DNA from 2 places in the Paenibacillus sp. FSL H8-0175 genome. Region 2 is predicted to be linked to the other one. Evidence: riboswitches for the same ligand, from Rfam matches in the RefSeq annotation. Region 2 holds a riboswitch; the other holds the start of a gene.
What was found. A riboswitch is a leader RNA that binds a small molecule or an ion and turns the genes downstream of it on or off. The one in region 2 is predicted to bind cyclic di-GMP.
Positions count from the first base shown of each region.

Region 1: it holds a riboswitch for cyclic di-GMP, as region 2 does, so the genes downstream of both, MHH46_RS03340 (transglutaminase family protein) here and MHH46_RS02020 (anti-repressor SinI family protein) in region 2, are expected to answer to the same signal.

Region 1 covers NZ_CP150299.1:754,181-764,700, reverse strand. Annotated here, with positions in the region: rRNA gene rrf (5S ribosomal RNA) at 134-250, opposite strand; rRNA gene MHH46_RS03350 (23S ribosomal RNA) at 379-3,305, opposite strand; rRNA gene MHH46_RS03345 (16S ribosomal RNA) at 3,568-5,125, opposite strand; gene MHH46_RS03340 (transglutaminase family protein) at 5,493-6,302, opposite strand; cyclic di-GMP riboswitch class I at 6,316-6,396, opposite strand; cyclic di-GMP riboswitch class I at 6,471-6,553, opposite strand; gene MHH46_RS03335 (class D sortase) at 6,667-7,332, opposite strand; gene MHH46_RS03330 (GtrA family protein) at 7,435-7,842, opposite strand; gene MHH46_RS03325 (glycosyltransferase family 2 protein) at 7,829-8,809, opposite strand; gene MHH46_RS03320 (phospholipid carrier-dependent glycosyltransferase) at 8,907-10,520, opposite strand, start outside.
Region 2 covers NZ_CP150299.1:450,946-461,465, reverse strand. Annotated here, with positions in the region: gene MHH46_RS02045 (aldo/keto reductase family oxidoreductase) at 1-108, shown strand, start outside; gene MHH46_RS02040 (hypothetical protein) at 488-1,663, shown strand; gene sipW (signal peptidase I SipW) at 1,665-2,255, shown strand; gene MHH46_RS02030 (TasA family protein) at 2,346-2,954, shown strand; gene MHH46_RS02025 (helix-turn-helix domain-containing protein) at 3,124-3,453, shown strand; gene MHH46_RS02020 (anti-repressor SinI family protein) at 3,561-3,716, opposite strand; cyclic di-GMP riboswitch class I at 3,744-3,828, opposite strand; gene MHH46_RS02015 (2-oxoglutarate dehydrogenase E1 component) at 4,299-7,166, shown strand; gene odhB (2-oxoglutarate dehydrogenase complex dihydrolipoyllysine-residue succinyltransferase) at 7,219-8,505, shown strand; gene MHH46_RS02005 (hypothetical protein) at 8,971-9,933, opposite strand; gene MHH46_RS02000 (RNA polymerase sigma factor) at 9,894-10,502, opposite strand.

The DNA of each region.
Region 1 (10,520 bases), 300 kb from region 2:
ATTTTATTATTTCATCCACATGTTAGTAACTTTTATAATTTCGTTAATTCCCCATAACTTATCCACATTTTTAAAATTAAGTGGTAAAGGGAACAAAAAAGCCATTGTTGATAAATCAACAATGGCTTCGTGTGCTTGGCAACGTCCTACTCTCCCAGGACCCTTCGGTCCAAGTACCATCGGCGCTGGAGGACTTAACGGTCGTGTTCGGGATGGGTACGTGTGGAACCCCTCCGCTATCGCCACCAAACATGCGTCTGTGAAACAGACGCTGCCGCGTGAAATTCGGTTCATCACCAGAAGTGACAATGAATTTCTAAGCGTATTTCAGGCTTGATGCCTGAAAACTGAATCCGAAACGAATCTGCATTCTACGTATAGGATAAGCCCTCGACCGATTAGTATTGGTCAGCTCCATGCATTGCTGCACTTCCACCTCCAACCTATCTACCTCGTCGTCTTCAAGGGGTCTTACTAATTGGGAAATCTCATCTTGAGGGGGGCTTCACGCTTAGATGCTTTCAGCGCTTATCCCGTCCGTACGTAGCTACCCAGCCATGCTCCTGGCGGAACAACTGGTGCACCAGCGGTACGTCCATCCCGGTCCTCTCGTACTAAGGACAGCTCCTCTCAAATTTCCTGCGCCCACGACAGATAGGGACCGAACTGTCTCACGACGTTCTGAACCCAGCTCGCGTACCGCTTTAATGGGCGAACAGCCCAACCCTTGGGACCTACTTCAGCCCCAGGATGCGATGAGCCGACATCGAGGTGCCAAACCTCCCCGTCGATGTGGACTCTTGGGGGAGATAAGCCTGTTATCCCCAGGGTAGCTTTTATCCGTTGAGCGATGGCCCTTCCATGCGGTACCACCGGATCACTAAGTCCGACTTTCGTCCCTGCTCGACTTGTAGGTCTCGCAGTCAAGCTCCCTTATGCCTTTGCACTCTGCGAATGATTTCCAACCATTCTGAGGGAACCTTGGAACGCCTCCGTTACTCTTTAGGAGGCGACCGCCCCAGTCAAACTGCCCGCCTGACACGGTCCCCGTACCCGGTAAGGGCACTAGGTTAGAACCTAGATACGATCAGGGTGGTATCCCAACGGCGCCTCCACCGAAGCTTGCGCTCCGATTTCTACGGCTCCCACCTATCCTGTACAGATCGTACCCAAATTCAATATCAAGCTGCAGTAAAGCTCCATGGGGTCTTTCCGTCTTGTCGCGGGTAACCTGCATCTTCACAGGTATTAAAATTTCACCGGATCTCTCGTTGAGACAGCGCCCAAGTCGTTACGCCATTCGTGCGGGTCAGAATTTACCTGACAAGGAATTTCGCTACCTTAGGACCGTTATAGTTACGGCCGCCGTTTACTGGGGCTTCGGTTCATAGCTTCGGGTTACCCCTAACCACTCCCCTTAACCTTCCAGCACCGGGCAGGCGTCAGCCCGTATACTTCGCCTTGCGGCTTCGCACAGACCTGTGTTTTTGCTAAACAGTCGCTTGGGCCTTTTCACTGCGGCCCCCTCGTGCTATTCACACTACCGGGGCACCCCTTCTCCCGAAGTTACGGGGTCATTTTGCCGAGTTCCTTAACGAGAGTTCTTCCGCGCGCCTTAGAATTCTCTTCTCGCCTACCTGTGTCGGTTTGCGGTACGGGCACCTTCTCCTGGCTAGAGGCTTTTCTTGGCAGTGTGAGATCATGACCTTCGCTACTATAATTTTCGCTCCCCATCACAGCCCAGCCTTAATGATGTGCGGATTTGCCTACACATCAGCCTCACTGCTTAGACGGACATCCATCAGTCCGCGTCACTACCCTCCTGCGTCACCCCATCGCTCATAGCGGATTACGGTGGTACAGTAATTTCAAACTGTTGTCCTTCGACTACGCCTTTCGGCCTCGCCTTAGGTCCCGACTTACCCTGAGCGGACGAGCCTTCCTCAGGAAACCTTGGGCTTTCGGCGGATCAGATTCTCACTGATCTTTTCGTTACTCATACCGGCATTCTCACTTGTGTAGTGTCCAGCGCTCTTTTCAGTACACCTTCAACCCCTACACAACGCTCCCCTACCCCAGATACATACGTATCTAGCCATAGCTTCGGTGGTGTGTTTAGCCCCGTTACATTTTCGGCGCAGAGTCACTCGACCAGTGAGCTATTACGCACTCTTTCAATGGTGGCTGCTTCTAAGCCAACATCCTGGTTGTCTGTGCAACTCCACATCCTTTCCCACTTAACACACACTTGGGGACCTTAGCTGATGGTCTGGGCTGTTTCCCTTTTGACAATGGATCTTAGCACTCACTGTCTGACTCCCGGCAATAAGTATATGGCATTCGGAGTTTGACTGAGCTTGGTAATCCTTGCGGACCCCGCACCCAATCAGTGCTCTACCTCCACTACTCTTATACCGAGGCTAGCCCTAAAGCTATTTCGGGGAGAACCAGCTATCTCCGAGTTCGATTGGAATTTCTCCGCTACCCCCACCTCATCCCCGCACTTTTCAACGTACGTGGGTTCGGGCCTCCAGTGCGTGTTACCGCACCTTCACCCTGGACAGGGGTAGATCACACGGTTTCGGGTCTACGTCCACATACTAAATCGCCCTATTCAGACTCGCTTTCGCTGCGGCTCCACCTTCTCGGCTTAACCTTGCATGTTAAACGTAACTCGCCGGTTCATTCTACAAAAGGCACGCCATCACCCATTAATAGGGCTCTGACTTTTTGTAAGCACACGGTTTCAGGTTCTATTTCACTCCCCTTCCGGGGTGCTTTTCACCTTTCCCTCACGGTACTGTTTCACTATCGGTCGCCAGGTAGTATTTAGCCTTAGCAGATGGTCCTGCTGGATTCATACGGGGTTTCACGTGCCCCGCACTACTCGGGATCCGTCTCGGAGAGAATACAGTTTAGGTTACAGGGCTTTTACCTCTATCGCGGGCCTTTCCAGACCTCTTCACCTACCATATTCCTTTGTAACTCCATGTGAGACGTCCCACAACCCCTAAGAGCAAGCTCTTAGGTTTAGGCTGTTCCGCGTTCGCTCGCCGCTACTGACGGAATCACTATTGTTTTCTCTTCCTCAGGGTACTTAGATGTTTCAGTTCCCCTGGTCTGCCTCTACATTTCCTATGTATTCAGAAATGAGTAACTGCGAATTACCACAGCTGGGTTTCCCCATTCGGACACCCCCGGATCAAAGCTTGCTTACAGCTCCCCGAGGCAGTTTCGTTGTTCGCCACGTCCTTCGTCGGCTCCTGGCGCCTAGGCATCCTCCGTGTGCTCTTATTAGCTTAACCTTGATTCTTCCGCAGGAAAATATCATACGATGACATTCTCTTTGGAATCATCTCACTAATAACATTTACTTGTTTACACAAGTTGCTAAAAGATGTTCTAAAACGCAAATTCGTTTCGGTATCCAGTTTTCAAGGATCAAGTCTTACTTGAGAGCTTAAACTCTCAAAACTGAGCAACGAGTGAGTAACAGGCCTAAACCTGAGTTTTGGAAGCTTAGCTTCCGATTTGAATGTTCTCATTGCAGAGAACGATTCTCCATAGAAAGGAGGTGATCCAGCCGCACCTTCCGATACGGCTACCTTGTTACGACTTCACCCCAATCATCTACCCCACCTTCGGCGGCTGGCTCCCTTGCGGGTTACCCCACCGACTTCGGGTGTTGTAAACTCTCGTGGTGTGACGGGCGGTGTGTACAAGACCCGGGAACGTATTCACCGCGGCATGCTGATCCGCGATTACTAGCAATTCCGACTTCATGCAGGCGAGTTGCAGCCTGCAATCCGAACTGAGACCGGCTTTGATGGGATTGGCTCCACCTCGCGGCTTCGCTTCCCGTTGTACCGGCCATTGTAGTACGTGTGTAGCCCAGGTCATAAGGGGCATGATGATTTGACGTCATCCCCACCTTCCTCCGGTTTGTCACCGGCAGTCACTCTAGAGTGCCCAACATTACTTGCTGGCAACTAAAGTTAAGGGTTGCGCTCGTTGCGGGACTTAACCCAACATCTCACGACACGAGCTGACGACAACCATGCACCACCTGTCTCCTCTGTCCCGAAGGCCGCTGCTATCTCTAGCAGATTCAGAGGGATGTCAAGACCTGGTAAGGTTCTTCGCGTTGCTTCGAATTAAACCACATACTCCACTGCTTGTGCGGGTCCCCGTCAATTCCTTTGAGTTTCAGTCTTGCGACCGTACTCCCCAGGCGGAGTGCTTACTGTGTTAACTTCGGCACCAAGGGTATCGAAACCCCTAACACCTAGCACTCATCGTTTACGGCGTGGACTACCAGGGTATCTAATCCTGTTTGCTCCCCACGCTTTCGCGCCTCAGCGTCAGTTACAGCCCAGAAAGTCGCCTTCGCCACTGGTGTTCCTCCACATATCTACGCATTTCACCGCTACACGTGGAATTCCACTTTCCTCTTCTGTACTCAAGCCACCCAGTTTCCAGTGCGACCTCAGGTTGAGCCCAAGGTTTAAACACCAGACTTAAATAGCCGCCTGCGCGCGCTTTACGCCCAATAATTCCGGACAACGCTTGCCCCCTACGTATTACCGCGGCTGCTGGCACGTAGTTAGCCGGGGCTTTCTTCTCAGGTACCGTCACTCCGGTAGCAGTTACTCTACCGGACGTTCTTCCCTGGCAACAGAGCTTTACGATCCGAAAACCTTCATCACTCACGCGGCGTTGCTCCGTCAGGCTTTCGCCCATTGCGGAAGATTCCCTACTGCTGCCTCCCGTAGGAGTCTGGGCCGTGTCTCAGTCCCAGTGTGGCCGTTCACCCTCTCAGGTCGGCTACGCATCGTCGCCTTGGTGGGCCGTTACCCCACCAACTAGCTAATGCGCCGCAGGCCCATCCCTCAGTGACAGATTGCTCCGTCTTTCATTCTTCTCTCAGGAGAAAAAAGAAATTATCCGGTATTAGCTACCGTTTCCGGTAGTTATCCCAGTCTGAAGGGCAGGTTGCCTACGTGTTACTCACCCGTCCGCCGCTAAGTTATTTTGAAAGCAAGCTTTCAAAATAACTCCGCTCGACTTGCATGTATTAGGCACGCCGCCAGCGTTCGTCCTGAGCCAGGATCAAACTCTCCAATTAGTATTGAAAAGAGCGATATGCTCATTTTGAAACATCTGACGAGAAAATTAATTCTCTAATTTTGGATTTCACTTGCGTGATTTCCTACTCACTCGTTGTTCAGTTTTCAAAGATCAAGTTCTCGTTGGCGCCGTTTAATGTCTCAGCAGCAACTCTTATAATATATCATGTTGTTTTCAGAAATGCAAGCTTTATTTTTCGAAGCTTTTTATCAGCCTCGTCTATATCGCCTGTACGCTGTCTAACAACGCTTACCTATAATACCCCAACTATTAATAGAAAAGCAACCCCTAATATAAAAATAAACAACTGGCTTAATAATTAAGCCAGTTGTTTATTTAATAGAGTTATGTTTCTAGGGACGAACTTAATAGTATTTTGCCGCAGTATATTTGCTTGAGGCTTTAATTAAATCGGTTTTCTTATCACTCTTTGCAAGTCCTGCATCCACTGTAGTATCAATGGTAACCCACTTCCCATTAAGCAACACTTCGTTCCATGCATGATATTGCGTAACGTAGCTTGTATTCCCCATTACCAACTTAGCAGGAACATCTACACTCCGCAGCATTGCGGCAAAAAGAGAAGCGTAATCATAGCAAATCCCTTTTTTAGTAGTCAATGTCTTATCGATGCTTGGAATATAATCAGTAGTTACACTATTAGCAAGAGAGTAATCATATTGTACATTCGCAACTACATAGTTATAGATCGCTTTAACTTTCTCTTCGTCTGTTGTTTTGCCTTGTACTAATTGTTTAGCTTTGACAATCGCTTTATCAGAAGAACTCCATTTCACATTCTGTACGGAGCCCAAATATACGGAATTCGAGTCACTCATGGTTACGTCTACTACTTCGGAATATAATGCTTTGTATTTATTGCCGGTTGTGTTCTCCAGAACAGAAACCTTATACGTCCCATTTCCTTGTTGCAAAGGGAAGTCCTCAGCTTGTCCAGAAGCATACAAGTTATATGTATAGCTGCTGTTATCTTTGGTGATCATGAGTTTGATTCTTTTATCTTTCGGAATATCATAGTTAATACCAATAACACCTTGAGCCACTTTGGATGTAATCAACCAGCTGGCATCTGCACTTGCAGCTTGAGCTGTACTTACCGGAACTGAAGTCATTAGGACGAACAACGCCACCAGCATAAAATAAACCTTTTTCACGGATAAAACTCCTTTCGGTAGCTGGCTGCCATCCTTTCGGGAAGGCCCTTTAGCTTTGCGTCCCTACCTTTCGATAGGTTTGCCGTTATCGTATAAGCTCTATCTGTTCTAGCTTTACTAGATATAATTGATAGAATCCATTTGAAACAAACAAAAAAAGCCTCTTCATTCGGTAGCTGGCTGCCATCCTTTCGGGAAAAGGCCCTTTAGCTTTGCGTCCCTACCTTTCGGAAGGTTTGCCGTTATCGTGTTTAGCTTTCATAGTATAATACTATCATATTTATAGTTGTGAACAAGACCTAATTTACTAGATTACCCATTATTTTATAAATATCTCCCGGTATTTGTGTTTTCTTGTCATTCACTATTCTCCTTTTGTTAATTTGGCATGAACAATCAGCCGATGCGTTGGATTCACTAGCGGATCACATGTAATCAGAGTAAGAATCTTATCCTTGTCATTCCCGTCAAGAACGGAGACATCACTCGGATCTACAACAGAAATATCGTATACCTCATAGTTAAACACCTGATCACTAGTCTTTACCGTGATAACATCCCCCACAACAACCTCATTCAATCTGTTAAACAAACGCCCCGTAGTTCTAGCCCGATGCGCCGCGATTGCAGCATTCCCGATCTCTCCAAGGGGTGCCGTTTCTTTCATATGGGCTGCAGCATGTTTCATATTAGCTTTTGTAGCCCCTTCTAATACAGGCAGCTTCAAATCAATCTTATCGATTTCAATTAGTGCGATTACTTTGCCACCGACTTCAATCTCCGGTTCAGGCTTTTCTGTCTCTTGGGGTTGGGGCTGTGCCTGGGCATCCAGAACCGATTCCTCTGCTAACAGCTGAGTAACTTCAGCATACCTGCTCTTTAGATCTGGCTGGGGAGTACTATCGGCAGTGCTTAGTTCAGCCGTTTCTAATAACTTCTCCTGCTGCCTGTCGTTGTACCACTCGTTAGCTGTCGGATATAACATGATAAGTATCCCAGCCAGTATGAGTAGATAGGAGAATTTACGCAATGTTATTCACCTCCGTATATTGTTTCTATGGTTATATACAAATCAAGCAGAAACAGCTACTTGCCTTTAAGCATAGCAACTCCTTCTGCCTGAAATTAATGTTTAAAATACCCATTTACGACTTCCAAAGAAATTGATGATCACCGTGATAAAGGTAACCAGCACCTTGGAGATCAAGACTTGAATACCTAGTTTGTCTGTCAACAGATGCATTAACAACAGTGATATTCCGAGCACTACCAGATTCAGCACGATAAACTTGACCAGCTGTACGCGGTCGAAGCCTTCTTTATTCCCCCGGTTGCGATCACGAAAGGTAACTTTTTTATTCAAAATAAAGCTATTCGCCGTGCCTGCACTATAGGAGATCACCTGCGCCAATGCGTATACCATCCCTAGTGAATTCAACAATGTGAAAATCACAAAATCAATAAGCGTATTGAGCAAACCTACGGCATTAAATTTGAGGAACTGTATGAATGCAGCGCGCAAGTTCTTATCTGACATCATTGTGGTCCTTCCGGCGGTCCAGTTGTTCTTCGTTCTGGTAGCCTTTAGTCTCACTAACAATATATAGCGGTCTATCTTTAGACTCGTCATAAATCCGTCCGATATACTCCCCAATCACACCCAACAGCATCAGAACAATACCGTTAAAGAGCAGATTGACACCTACAATGGAAGCCCAGCCCGGAACCGTCCAGGAGGTGAAAAATATCCTTTGGAACAAGACGAAAAATAAATAGAGAAAGCTAGAAAATGAAAGAAAGAATCCAATATACGTAGCAATCTTAAGCGGCTTATGTGAAAAAGAGGTGATGCCATCTAACGCAAAACGAATCATTTTCTTCAGCGGATATTTGGTTTCTCCGGCAAAACGTTCTTCCCGTTCATATTCCACCATAGTCTGCTTGAAGCCAACCCAGCTCACCAAACCTCTGACATAGCGGTTCTTTTCTTTAAGTCCCCGCAGGACATCACATACCTTACGGTCAATAAGACGGAAATCGCCTGTATCCGTAGGAATATCTACACTTGTCATACTGCTGAGCAGGCGGTAAAAAAGCTTCGCGGTGACCTTTTTGAACATCGTTTCTCCGTGGCGCTTCAGACGTTTCGCATATACAACGTCGTAGCCCTCTTTCCACTTCTCGATCATTTGCAGAATGACCTCCGGAGGATCCTGAAGATCAGCGTCAATAACAACAACCGCTTGACCTTCGGCATAGTCCATGCCAGCTGTAATCGCTACCTGATGTCCGAAATTACGCGAGAAGTCAATCAGCTTGACATGCTCGTCTCGTTCACAGATCTCCCGAATCATCTGGGCGGAACGATCACGACTGCCGTCATTGACAAAGACCAGCTCATAAGTATCGCCGCACTCGTCCATTACTTTTTTCAAACGTTCATAAGTATGGCTAATTACTTGCTCCTCATTGAACATGGGTACAATCACACTATATCTGGCTTTCACCTTTATTCCTCCTACAAGCTTTTTGGAGCGTTACATCCATCTACACTTCATAATAACGCTGCATGCATAAACTTATTTTATAGATTTTTATTAAATCCTAGAAAACCCAAGTTGGGAACCAACGCAGCATATCTTTCACGTAATCTCCACTGACCTGCATCCCTGACAGTACCGGGTAGAAAGCAATAAAGAGCAGCAAAGCAACAGCTACATAGACATACTGTACGTAACGGGCCTCAGGGAATTTACTATCCAGCAACTTCATTATATATACAATACCAAGAATCATAAATGGCACCATAGCAAAATAATGGTAAATAAATGTTTCTCTTGGGACAAGCATCCACGGAACATATTGCGAGAAGAAGGCGATCCAGATCATGTAGAGGTTCTTATCTTTACGTTTCAGCGTAATCCACAGCGTTGCCAACATCGCAAAAATACCCGTCCACCAGATAAGCGGATTCCCCATAGTCACTATACTGCTGACCTGACCTTCCGGCAAACCTTCACCGCCGCTAAAGAACCAGACCGGTCTCTTCATAAACGGCCATTGCCACCATGAGGAAGCAAAAGGATGTGTAGCTACAAGCTGGCTGTGGTAGTTGTACATATTCTTTTGGGAATCAATCAAACCTTTTATAGTGAAGCCCTCTGCTGATGCAGATAACCCCGGCACAAAAGATAAGCTATAAATAATTACTGGAATAATTACAAAGAACCCGATACAACTAGCCAACGTAATAATAGTCTTTTTCCAAAAAGAATCTACTGCTTCACGACAGGTGCCCAGCAATTCCTTGTCTTTAATCTTCCCCTCTGCCAGCAGGCGTCCGGAGGCTTGGTATTCTCTGTAGCGTTCAAAAAGGGAGATAGCCAGCATAATGGCCAGCCCTGCTCCTCCATAGAGCACAATCCATTTCGAAGCTACGCCGATTCCGAAGAATAAGCCAGACCAGAATAACGGAATTAATGTTTTTCTTAAAGGCTGCTTGTAGAAATTCATTGTGTAATACCGCTGCATAAAATAGAACATCAACATAATGAAGAATACTCCGTATACGTCAATCGTGGAGATTCTTGTCTGTGTGAAATGCATGAAATCCAGCGCAAACAATCCTGCCGCGAGGGCGGCGTATTTGCTTTTCTTAAACAAACGCAGCGCCATTACATATATAAGAGGTAACATGGCAACTCCGAACAAGGTTCCGATAATACGCCAGCCGAATGGATTGACTCCGAACAGCTCCATACCTATGGCAATCAAAAGCTTGCCAAGCGGTGGATGCGTATTCTCGTAAGGCACTATCCCGTGTGTATATTCATAAGCTGTTCGCGCATGATAGATCTCGTCAAAATAAGTGCTATTCATAAAGTTAGAATATTCCGGAATGAGCGCCTGCTCGTCAAAAAGATTGGCCGCTGCTCCTCTTTTAGGTACTGCGTTAGCATCCGGTGTCACACCGGCAATAGGAAGGGGGATTCTTTCTCCCCCCTGCTCATAAAAGGCCATTTCGTTCAAAGTGAACCCTGGAGAGGTAACTGTTAACTTCACATATCTCGCTGTAACGTTCAGGGGTTGGCTTTTCCAGATGAAGACATTCCCGACATCCTCACTGACATCCATCGGACTGCTCCAGACCTCAGGATTGTCGCTGAATTCCAGCTTGAACTTACCCGTTCCCACGCCACCAAAGATATTGACCCGTTC
Region 2 (10,520 bases):
GTGAATCCGAAGCGTATTACTGCCTGTGCCGATGCGGACAAGCTGGAGCTTAGCCGTAAAGAATGGTATGACCTGTATGTTAGTTCACGCGGTTCAAAACTTCCGTAACATATACATTTATATTCTCAACTTCATTACTCCGCTTATGCCCGGCTCGCGTTACTACTGCGAGCCGGGTATTTTTTTGCGAATCACCCTAACTTATCGTTCTTTATTGCGAATATATTTAGTAATCGAGCGATAAATGGAGTTATTCAGAGATAAATTATCATTTTTGTTCTTTATAGAGTACAAATGCGCGTTATTGGCAGTTTTCTTTTTGATTTATTCCATGTATGATTCATTACAGAAGTTGTTCTTAATAAAGAACGATAATAACGAACCAAAGAAACAGACATTGAGGGGAGGTATTCCTCTGAGACCCAGATCAGCAAGGAGAAGACCTAGAAGAAACAGGAAAATCGGATTACGTATACTGCAATCAGGAATGGCTGTCTCCGTCTTATTTCTATATACCTCGCAGCAAGTTGGTGGTACCTATGGAGGCTTTGGAGCCGCTACGCAAACCACTAGCACGATTAGCTTTTGCGAAGTATTTCCGAATTCGATCAAGGCACTGCTTACAGAGTTCAAAGAGCATGTTAATCGAGCGCTCACTTTAAAAGAATCACTACAGCCCTTTTCCACATCAGCTAACTACTCGGACGTTTCGGGAATAGAAGGGATGTCGCTGGAAGAGCTTGATGTCGCTGCAGAAGAGATTTCTTCGCAAATAGCGGCGCTTCAATCCCAAATAGATAGCGTTAACGAGCAACTGGCGGCTAACAGCCAAATTTGGAACCAAATCCACAATGAGCTAAGTGCAGCAGCAGCCTTACTCTTCCAGATAGGAGGATATATGACTTCTCTAGATTCCAACTGTCTAGAAATCAAGGATGAGCAATTTTTCAGAGATTTACAAAGCAGCCTGAATCAAAGCGGTGTGATCTCGGAATCCTTGAATGCTTCCTTAAATGGAGTTATTAGTTACCTAACCTCCATACACGATGTCGGTCTTCCATTCGCATCGGTAGTTACCAGTGATGTTTATGGACAACTTGAATTACGCGAAGGAGAGTTCCCACAGCCACTGCCATTCCTGATTACCTTCACTCAACCAGACGGCGTGATCTCTAGCGACCTCACCTCATCTTATGAAGCTCTAAATACCGAATTGACTAACCATAAAGAATCGGCAACCTCAGGTATCACTACCCTTCAAGATAAACTCCAATTGATCAGTCAGACTCGCGAGCAAAAACTAGAAGAGCTTGAAAAAGCTCGGCTAGAAGAAGAGCAAGCAAAGAAAGAAGAAGAAGCGAAAAAAGAAGAAGAACGTTTGGCTGAGGAGAAAAAGCAACAAGAAGCCGAGGATAAAGCGAAAGCTGAGGCACCCCCTCCAACATCAGGCGAAGCTGCTCCGGAAGCCCCAAATAAAGAACAACCTGAAGCCCCAGCCACTGATCCGGTTAAGCCGGAAATTGACGAAGAGCTCACAATTCCAAAAGATGTCCCTCAGCAAGAGGCTCCACAAGAGACGCCAAAGGCGGAAGACAGTACGACTACCCCGCCGGTAGCAACCCAAGCTCCTTCGGACCCTCAACCTGAGAAAGGTGGAGAATAAGATGCGAATTAAAAAAATTATCAATAATACCCTATCGAGCTTAATGCTTGTGATCTTTATTCTGCTGGTGGCAGCCGTAGTGTTATCCAAGGCCTCCGGCGGTGAACCTGCTTTCTTCGGATATGAGATCAAAACCGTACTCTCAGGATCGATGGAACCAGGAATTCAGACAGGCTCAATTGTCGCATTAAAACCCGGAGGGGATATGAATCGTTTCAAACCAGGCGATGTCATCACCTTTAGGAATGAAGATAATCTGCTCATTACTCACCGGATTGTAGAAGCGACCGTCAATAACGCTACTGGTGAAGCTGTTTATCGCACTAAAGGCGATAACAACGACGCGCCCGACATGAACCCTACCAGTTCTGTGAATGTTGTAGCTCAGTATACCGGGGTCACTGTACCCTATGTCGGTTACGCTATGAATTTCGCGGTTTCCAAAGCTGGAAGTGTAGTCCTCATGATCGTGCCTGGCTTGATGCTTCTGCTCTATGCTCTGTATACCTCTTGGAAGGCTGTAGCTGCATTAGAAAAGAAAAATGCTGCCCTACTGCCAGCCTCACCGCCCCCAACAGAAACACAGCCCTAAGTTGATTGTCCACTTCCGCTTACGAACCGGAAGATACAATATATAAATTTTATAAAAAATTCAAACACAAATTTGAGGAGGAATTTTATTATGGGTATCAAGAAAACATTGGGTCTTGGCGTAGCATCTGCAGCACTGGGTTTATCATTAATCGGCGGAGGAACCTTCGCATACTTTAGCGACACTGCGCAAAGCACAGCTACATTCGCAGCGGGCACGCTCGATCTGAACTCCGACCCTTCTGTCATCGTTAATATTCCTAACCTGAAACCAGGTGATACGGTAACTAAATCCTTCAAATTGAAAAACGATGGTTCGCTCGATATCGGATCTATTATTCTGAATACATCGACTCAAATCACGGATGCTAAAGGAGATAACTACCTGGATTTAGCCGAGTTCATTAAAGTTAAATTCCTTAGAAATAATGATAAAGGAGTACCTATCGTCTCTCCTGAAAATGTAGTTTATGAGACTACACTTGCTGCTTTAAAAAGTCAGCATCCGGATCTCGTAAAAAATACAGGTTGGGATCAACTCTTTACCGAAGCATCCGGTATTAAAGCCGGTACCAACGACAGCTTCTCCGTCCAATTCGAATTTGTGGAAAATAACCAAGATCAAAATATTTTCCAAGGCGATAGCTTAACACTGACTTGGGATTTCGTAGCTAAACAAGGTGCGAAAAAAGACTACTAAGATCAATAAAGTAATTTAATAAAATACTCGATGAGCAGCAGATCCTGAATCCGGCCACGGATAAGCAGATTGCTGCTCTTCTCTTTACAATAAACTTTGTCCGATTTATTGATATTTGCTATACTAATAACAAAAATTACGGAGGGGCGTCAGCATAGTGCCACAGAATATGGGCCAACGTATCCAGCAGCTCCGCCTAGACAAGGGTTTCTCCCTATCTGAGCTTGCGGACAGAGCAGATGTGGCTAAGTCGTATCTTAGCAACGTGGAGAGAAACATCCAATCCAATCCATCCATCCAGTTTATCGAAAAAATCGCTGACGCGCTTCAGGTATCCATTCATGCCCTACTCTATGGAGAACCCAATGATGCAGAGGAATCACATTTAGATTCGGAATGGTTCCGATTGGTGCAGGAAGCTATGGACTCAGGCATTAGCAAACGCGAATTCAAAGAATTTCTGGACTATCAGAAATGGAAGCTCGATCAAAAGGATTAATACTTCCTACTAATCTGGTACGATCCTCTCTTCTACTAAATCATATCGAAAAAGGGCACAGCGAAGAACCGCTGTGCCCTTTTTCGATATGTAACCCCTCTAATGTATTACTGCACGATCTGCACAGTTTTCTCATGAAAGAACTGGCGGATTTCATCTGCCTTAATGCCAGCCTTCTTAGCTGCTAATAATAAATGTACCCACTCTTGATCCAGATCAATAAACTGCTGTTCTCTGTTGCTACCCTGGTTGGACTTTTCCAAAAAATCTCCCCCTAAGATTTTACGTCCCCAGGCAATCCGGCTGTCATAGTATCTCTACCTTAGACCCGCGACTTTGTGCCCCTGCCTTTCGGCAAGTTTACCTTTTACTGGACCCTTTTCACGAAAGGATCTGCTTAAAAAACTATAAAATTACTATCTGCAATAACATTATACAAAAAGAAAGCGGAAAAGTGTGTCGATTCCTGGTTACTTTCTATTTTAAAAACGAAAAATAAAAGATTTTTTTTCAAAGATCTTGTCCGATTATCACGATACTCGTCCGTTACATAAAATAAATTGTACTAGCAAAATAAATATTTACTGACCTAATAGTTAAAAATAAGGATAATAGAATCATTTTAATAGGCCTTTAGAATGGGTAATGAGAAGAAATACCCTTCTTTTCATTAGAACAAGCTAACCCATACCATTTTGCGAACGTATTGGACGAAAGAATGAATTGATTACAGTGGCCGAAAGTAGCACAATAAGATGAGAAATGAAACCGCAATCATCACAGCTCCAGTAAGCGTTGACACAAAATGTCACGTATGGAGTTCATCCGTTAAGGAGGATGTATTCATGGCAGCCAAAGAGCCCTATAACGAATCCATTTGGAGTAAGTATTACGGACCCAATTTAGGCTACATTCAAGAAAGATATGAACAGTTTGTGAAAGATCCCTCCACCGTAGAAAATAATTATCGCGAGCTTTTTACAAATTCGGGACCTCCTCCCCTAACTCCGGATAGCGAACCGGCTCCTCAGCCGCGCATCTCGGGAGACACCGAATGGCTTAGAAAAGCAGTAAGAGCTTCCAAGCTAATCGCCAATATTCGTATATATGGCCATATGGCCGCTGAAATTGATCCGCTGGTACGCGATCAGAATCCCATGGCAAAATATCTTGAGCTTGAAACCTATGGGCTGACCCGCGAAGACCTGATCGCACTGCCTGCCACGCTTATATGGGAAAATGCGCCGAATGATGTGCATACCGGATGGGATGCCGTGCAACGTATGCGTCAGGCATACACCAAGACTATCGCCTATGAATTCGGGCATGTGCATGAAGAAAAAGAACTGCAATGGCTAAATAGACAGGCAGAATCCACCAGCTCACCAGCACCCCTAAATAATACAGAACGCAAAGAGCTCCTGAACCGCCTGATTCAGGTAGAGCAATTTGAAACCTTCCTCCACAAGACTTTTGTAGGTCAGAAGCGTTTCAGTCTTGAAGGCAATGATGCTCTTGTGCCGATGTTAGATGAAATCGTACGTGCTGCTGCACATGACGGTGCGGAGCATATTTTGATGGGCATGGCGCATCGCGGCCGCCTCAACGTTCTTGCACATATTTTGGGCAAACCTTATGATATCATATTTTCAGAGTTTCATCATTCTCCGAACAAGGAGCTTTTCCCTTCCGAAGGCTCCACAGGCATTAACTATGGTTGGACAGGTGATGTGAAATACCATCTCGGTGCAGACCGTGCTGTCCGTGAAGGAGAAACCGTACGCACAAGAATAACACTAGCGAATAACCCAAGTCACTTGGAATTCGTCAATCCTGTCGTGGAAGGTTTCACTCGTGCCGCACAAGAAGATCGGAGCACTGCAGGACTGCCGAAGATTGATACCAGTAAAGCTATGGCGGTGCTGATGCATGGCGATGCTGCTTTTCCAGGTGAAGGAATTGTTGCAGAAACGCTTAATATCGGCAAACTTCAAGGTTATCAAAATGGTGGGACGATCCATATCATTGTTAATAACCGAATTGGTTTTACGACTGAAAGTGAAGATTCCCGTTCTACGCATTATGCGAGTGACATCGCCAAAGGGTATGAAATCCCAATAGTCCATGTCAACGCTGATGACCCAGAGGCCTGCGTAGCAGCTGTACGTTTAGCTAGCGCATACCGCCATCAATTCAAAAAAGATTTCGTAATTGATCTCATCGGCTACCGCCGTCATGGTCACAACGAAATGGATGATCCTGAAACCACACAACCTATTGTCTACGGCAAGGTTCGCAATCATCCAACCGTCTACAAGGTTTATGCAGAGAGACTGAAAAACGAAAAGGTTCTTACCGCCGAAGACGTACAAAAGATGAATGCTGAAGCAGAAAGCGTATTGCAGCGTGCGTACGATACTATGAAGGAAGGCAATCATAAGAAAAAAGAACCCAAAGCCTTCATTCCTCTACAAACGGACCGCGCAGCGGCAAACACTACAGCGGTATCCATCTCCAGCCTGCAGGAGATCAATCGTGAACTGTTGACGGTTCCTGCTGGATTCCAGGTTTATCCGAAGCTGGAGCGCATTTTACAACGTCGTAAAGATGCACTGAATGAGGGTGAAAAGGTCGACTGGGCACTAGCTGAAACATTAGCCTTCGCTACCATTCTGAAAAATGGAACGCCCATCCGACTGAGCGGTCAAGATGCCCAGCGCGGAACCTTCGCACATCGCCATCTGGTGCTGCACGACAGTAAAACAGGAGATTTATTCTCTCCGCTGCATCAGCTAAGCGATTCCCGTGCCTCCTTTGGCGTATACAACAGTCCATTGTCAGAGGCATCAGTATTAGGCTTTGAATATGGTTATAATGTGTTTGCACCGGAAACCTTCGTAATCTGGGAAGCACAGTATGGTGATTTCGCCAATGCGGGTCAGGTTATTTTTGACCAGTTCATTGCCGCTGGACGCGCCAAATGGACACAGCGCAGCAATCTCGTCATCATGCTGCCGCATGGCTACGAAGGACAGGGACCTGAGCACTCCAGCGGTAGGCTGGAACGGTTCTTGCAGCTATCCGCTGAGGAGAACTGGACGGTCGCTAACCTGACTACCGCTTCGCAATATTTCCATCTGCTGCGGCGCCAAGCAGCGTTATGCGGGCAGGAAGATGCTAGACCGCTAGTCATTATGACGCCGAAAAGTCTCATTCGGAATACGCGCAGCACTTCTGCCGGAACCGAGCTGGCTTCAGGACAATTCAAGCCTGTATTAGCTGAATCTTTGCTTGGCCAGAAACCAAGTGAAGTTAAACGGCTCGTAGTCTGCAGCGGTAAAGTCGCTATCGACATCCAAACAGAACTGGAAGCAGCACCGGATAAGGATTGGTCATGGCTGCATGTTCTTCGCCTAGAGCAGCTTTATCCGTTCCCGGAACAGGAGCTAAGCGAACATTTAAACTCCTTCAGCTCCCTTCAGGAAATTGTCTGGGTGCAAGAAGAGCCGAAAAATATGGGCGGCTGGAGCTATAGTGAGCCTCGGTTACGCGCCATCGCACCGAAAAATGCCGGCGTAAGATATATCGGCCGTCCGGAACGTTCCAGCCCGGCCAGTGGTTATGCAGATGTGCATAGCTTCGAACAACGTAGAATTGTAACAGAAGCCCTAAAATCAAATTCGAACGTACAAGCGGCTGTACCGTCCTCTTAAGAGGACGGTATCACAATAGCGTAAACCATTATGTTTGGGGAGGAAACGGCCTGTGTCAGAAATCTTAGTACCCGATCTGGGAGAATCCATATCCGAAGGAACCATCTACAAATGGCTGGTTAAAGAAGGCGACACGGTAGGTCAAGGCGATGTGCTTGCTGAGCTGGAAACGGATAAAGTCAATCTGGAAATTAGTGCAGAGGTGGAGGGTGTCATCTCCACCATCCTGCGTCAAGCGGGCGAGAACGTAGCCGTTGGCGAAGCCATCGGCATCATTGGAGCCGCAAGCGGCAGTACGCCGCGGGGTGCTGAAAGCGAAGCCGAAGCGCCTAAAGCGGCTCCGGCAGGCGGCAACGCAGTAGCAGCCGCCGCGCCTGTAGCTGCGCCCGAAGTGCCTGCAGCAGGTGGCGACAGCCATGCTGCATTGGCATCGCCGGGCGCACGCAAGCTGGCACGGGAGCGCGGCATCGACCTCGGCGAGGTTAGCGCCCGTGATCCTATCGGCCGGATTGGTCAGGCCGATGTGTCCGGTCATGGTGCAGCAGCGCCGCAGGCCGCTGCACCGGTAGCTCCGGCGCCGCAAGGCAAGCCGGAACCAGCGAAGCCGGCAGCGGGCAAAGCCACGCCGGACGAGGGCAAAAACGTGGAGCGCAAGCGCATGTCGCGCAGACGGCTCACGATTGCCAGCCGCTTGGTCGAAGCGCAGCAGACCGCGGCCATGCTTACCACCTTCAACGAGGTGGACATGACAGCGATCCTCGACATCCGCAAGCGCCGCAAGGATGCATTTAAAGAAAAACATGAAGTTGGACTAGGCTTCATGTCCTTCTTCACCAAAGCCGTGATCGGTGCGCTTAAAACCTATCCACTGCTGAACGCCGAAATCGACGGTGAAGATCTGGTCGTTAAGAAATTCTACGACATCGGTATTGCTGTTGCAGCGAAAGAAGGACTTGTAGTTCCCGTAGTCCGTGATGCGGATCGGCTCAGCTTCCCGGAAATCGAGCGCCAGATTGGCGAGCTCGCTTCCAAAGCACGTGCCAATACGCTCAGCCTCTCCGAGCTGCAAGGCGGAACATTCACCATCACCAACGGTGGCGTATTCGGCTCCTTGTTATCGACACCGATTCTGAATACACCACAGGTGGGTATTCTAGGGATGCATAAGATCCAATTGCGTCCGATCGCGCTGGACGAAGAAAGAACCGTAAACCGTCCAATGATGTACATCGCCCTTTCCTATGATCACCGGATCGTTGACGGCTCTGAAGCGGTAAGCTTTCTTGTCAAAGTGAAGGAATTGCTGGAAGATCCGGAAGCACTACTGCTAGAAGGCTAACGCTCTTCGAATTTTCGAAGATATAAGAATATTAAGAAGGTATCCCTACGCTCTCGCTTTGGGGATACCTTCTTTTATATCTGGATCCAATTGCTGCCTTCCCTGCATACGATTTAACTGTATTTTATACACTTATTTATTTCTGATCCGCTCATAGCCTCTTCTCTAATTGCATTCTCTACAACTAAAATCCGTAAAAACGTCTATTTCCACTAATCTAACCAGTAATAGCTGCATCAAGTACAACTAAAGGGCCTATATACAGCTATTGGTGAACTTTAATTGCACATAATACAACTAACTTAGCGCATGCACCTTCAAACTACACACTACATACTACGCACTACGCACTACGCACTACTAACTACTAACTACTAACTACGAACTACGAACTACGAACTACGAACTACGAACTACGAACTACTAACTTCAAACTTCAAACTTCAAACTTCAAACTTCAAAACTCTACTTCAATAGCTCCTCAGCCAGCTGTAAAAATTGCTCCTGGGTCAAAATCGTATCTCCATAGCTGGTGAGTGTATAATACGCATCCTGCTTCTCGTTATACCAGTTCAGATAATCATAGCTGACCTCTTCCCTTACTACCTTGTTATAGATAACTTCTGTCCCTGCAACTGTGAGCTTATTAGCTTGATTCTCAGGCGTTTGTTCCACGAAAACCTTGCCGCCATGCATGAGCGTTGCTGAGATCCCTATAAAAGCATTGTTCTTCGAATATGTTACACTTAGCCCCCCTGGCTCGGACCACGGTATAGCCTTCATAAACAAATTGCGGGTCCCCTTGTCCTTATTTGCCTGAGCGGTAAGATCATTTAATGTTTCCTTATACAAAGTACCTAGCTTAGCTGTATCCGTAGTCGGAGAATTAGGATGGATTACACCATATTTAAAAGCGTACCCCGCTGCCGTTTCGGGAAGCATTGGCGCCCCTGTTCTTTTGATTTCTTTTAAAAAATCAGAATACGCATCTATCCGCTGCTCTTTATACTTAAACTGCAATTCTGTCGCCAAGCCTGCTGCACCTGCTTTATTTTTCACAAGATAAGCGATCAATTCACCCGGTTTAGCGAACTCTTCTGCTTGCTGCGCATATTTATCATAAGAAGCCCTTTCTGCAGATTCAGTCGGCGCAACATGTTGGACCTTCACTACTCCTTCACTATTGCGGATTTGGATATATTCAGACGCAGCATACGCAGTCACAGAAATCAGCAGAAACAGCGTTAACATACTGGCCACTGCCGTTGTTTTATTCATCACCCTCAGCGAGAACGATCGCTTTCGACCTGTTATGCCAGTAATACGCCCCATGACCTTATCTTCTACATCTACCTCATCCAAAAGTTCATTGCCCACCGAGGCATAAATTATATCTTGGTATTCATTGCTGATTTTGTTTCTTTCCATGTGATCTCCTCCTCTGACTTCATAGCTTCCTGAACCTTTAGCTTGATCCGATTCATTCTTTTAGTTAGCGCATTGGGACTGACCCCTAGAATCTCACTTATCTCTGCATAAGTTTGTTCTTCAAACACCCGCAGAATAAGCATGTTTCTCTCCTCAAGCGACAATCCCGCTAAAGCCGCAGACAATGAAGGACTATACAACCGAGCATCCAGCTCCTGTTCAGGACTTGCAGACAGTACTTCCGGACGAAAAATACGCATGACTTGCTTATGCAGACGACGCCTGCGCAGCAGATTTAAGCAATGATGATATGCGATACGATAGAGCCATGCCGAGAAATGCATTTGCGATTTGTATTGCCGGATAGATTGATAACCCTTTACCAAAATATCCTGAACCGCGTCCTCCGCATCCTGCTTGTTTTCTAACAAACGATAGCAATATCGATAGATCGGCTTTTGGAATGACCTGACAATTAAAGCATACTGCTCGGAATCTCCCTTTTGAATCCTAACGATTAGCTCTTCCAACTCTGTCGAGTCTAGCGAATCCTGTGGCGATGTAAGCACCTCCTTAACCCTTATATC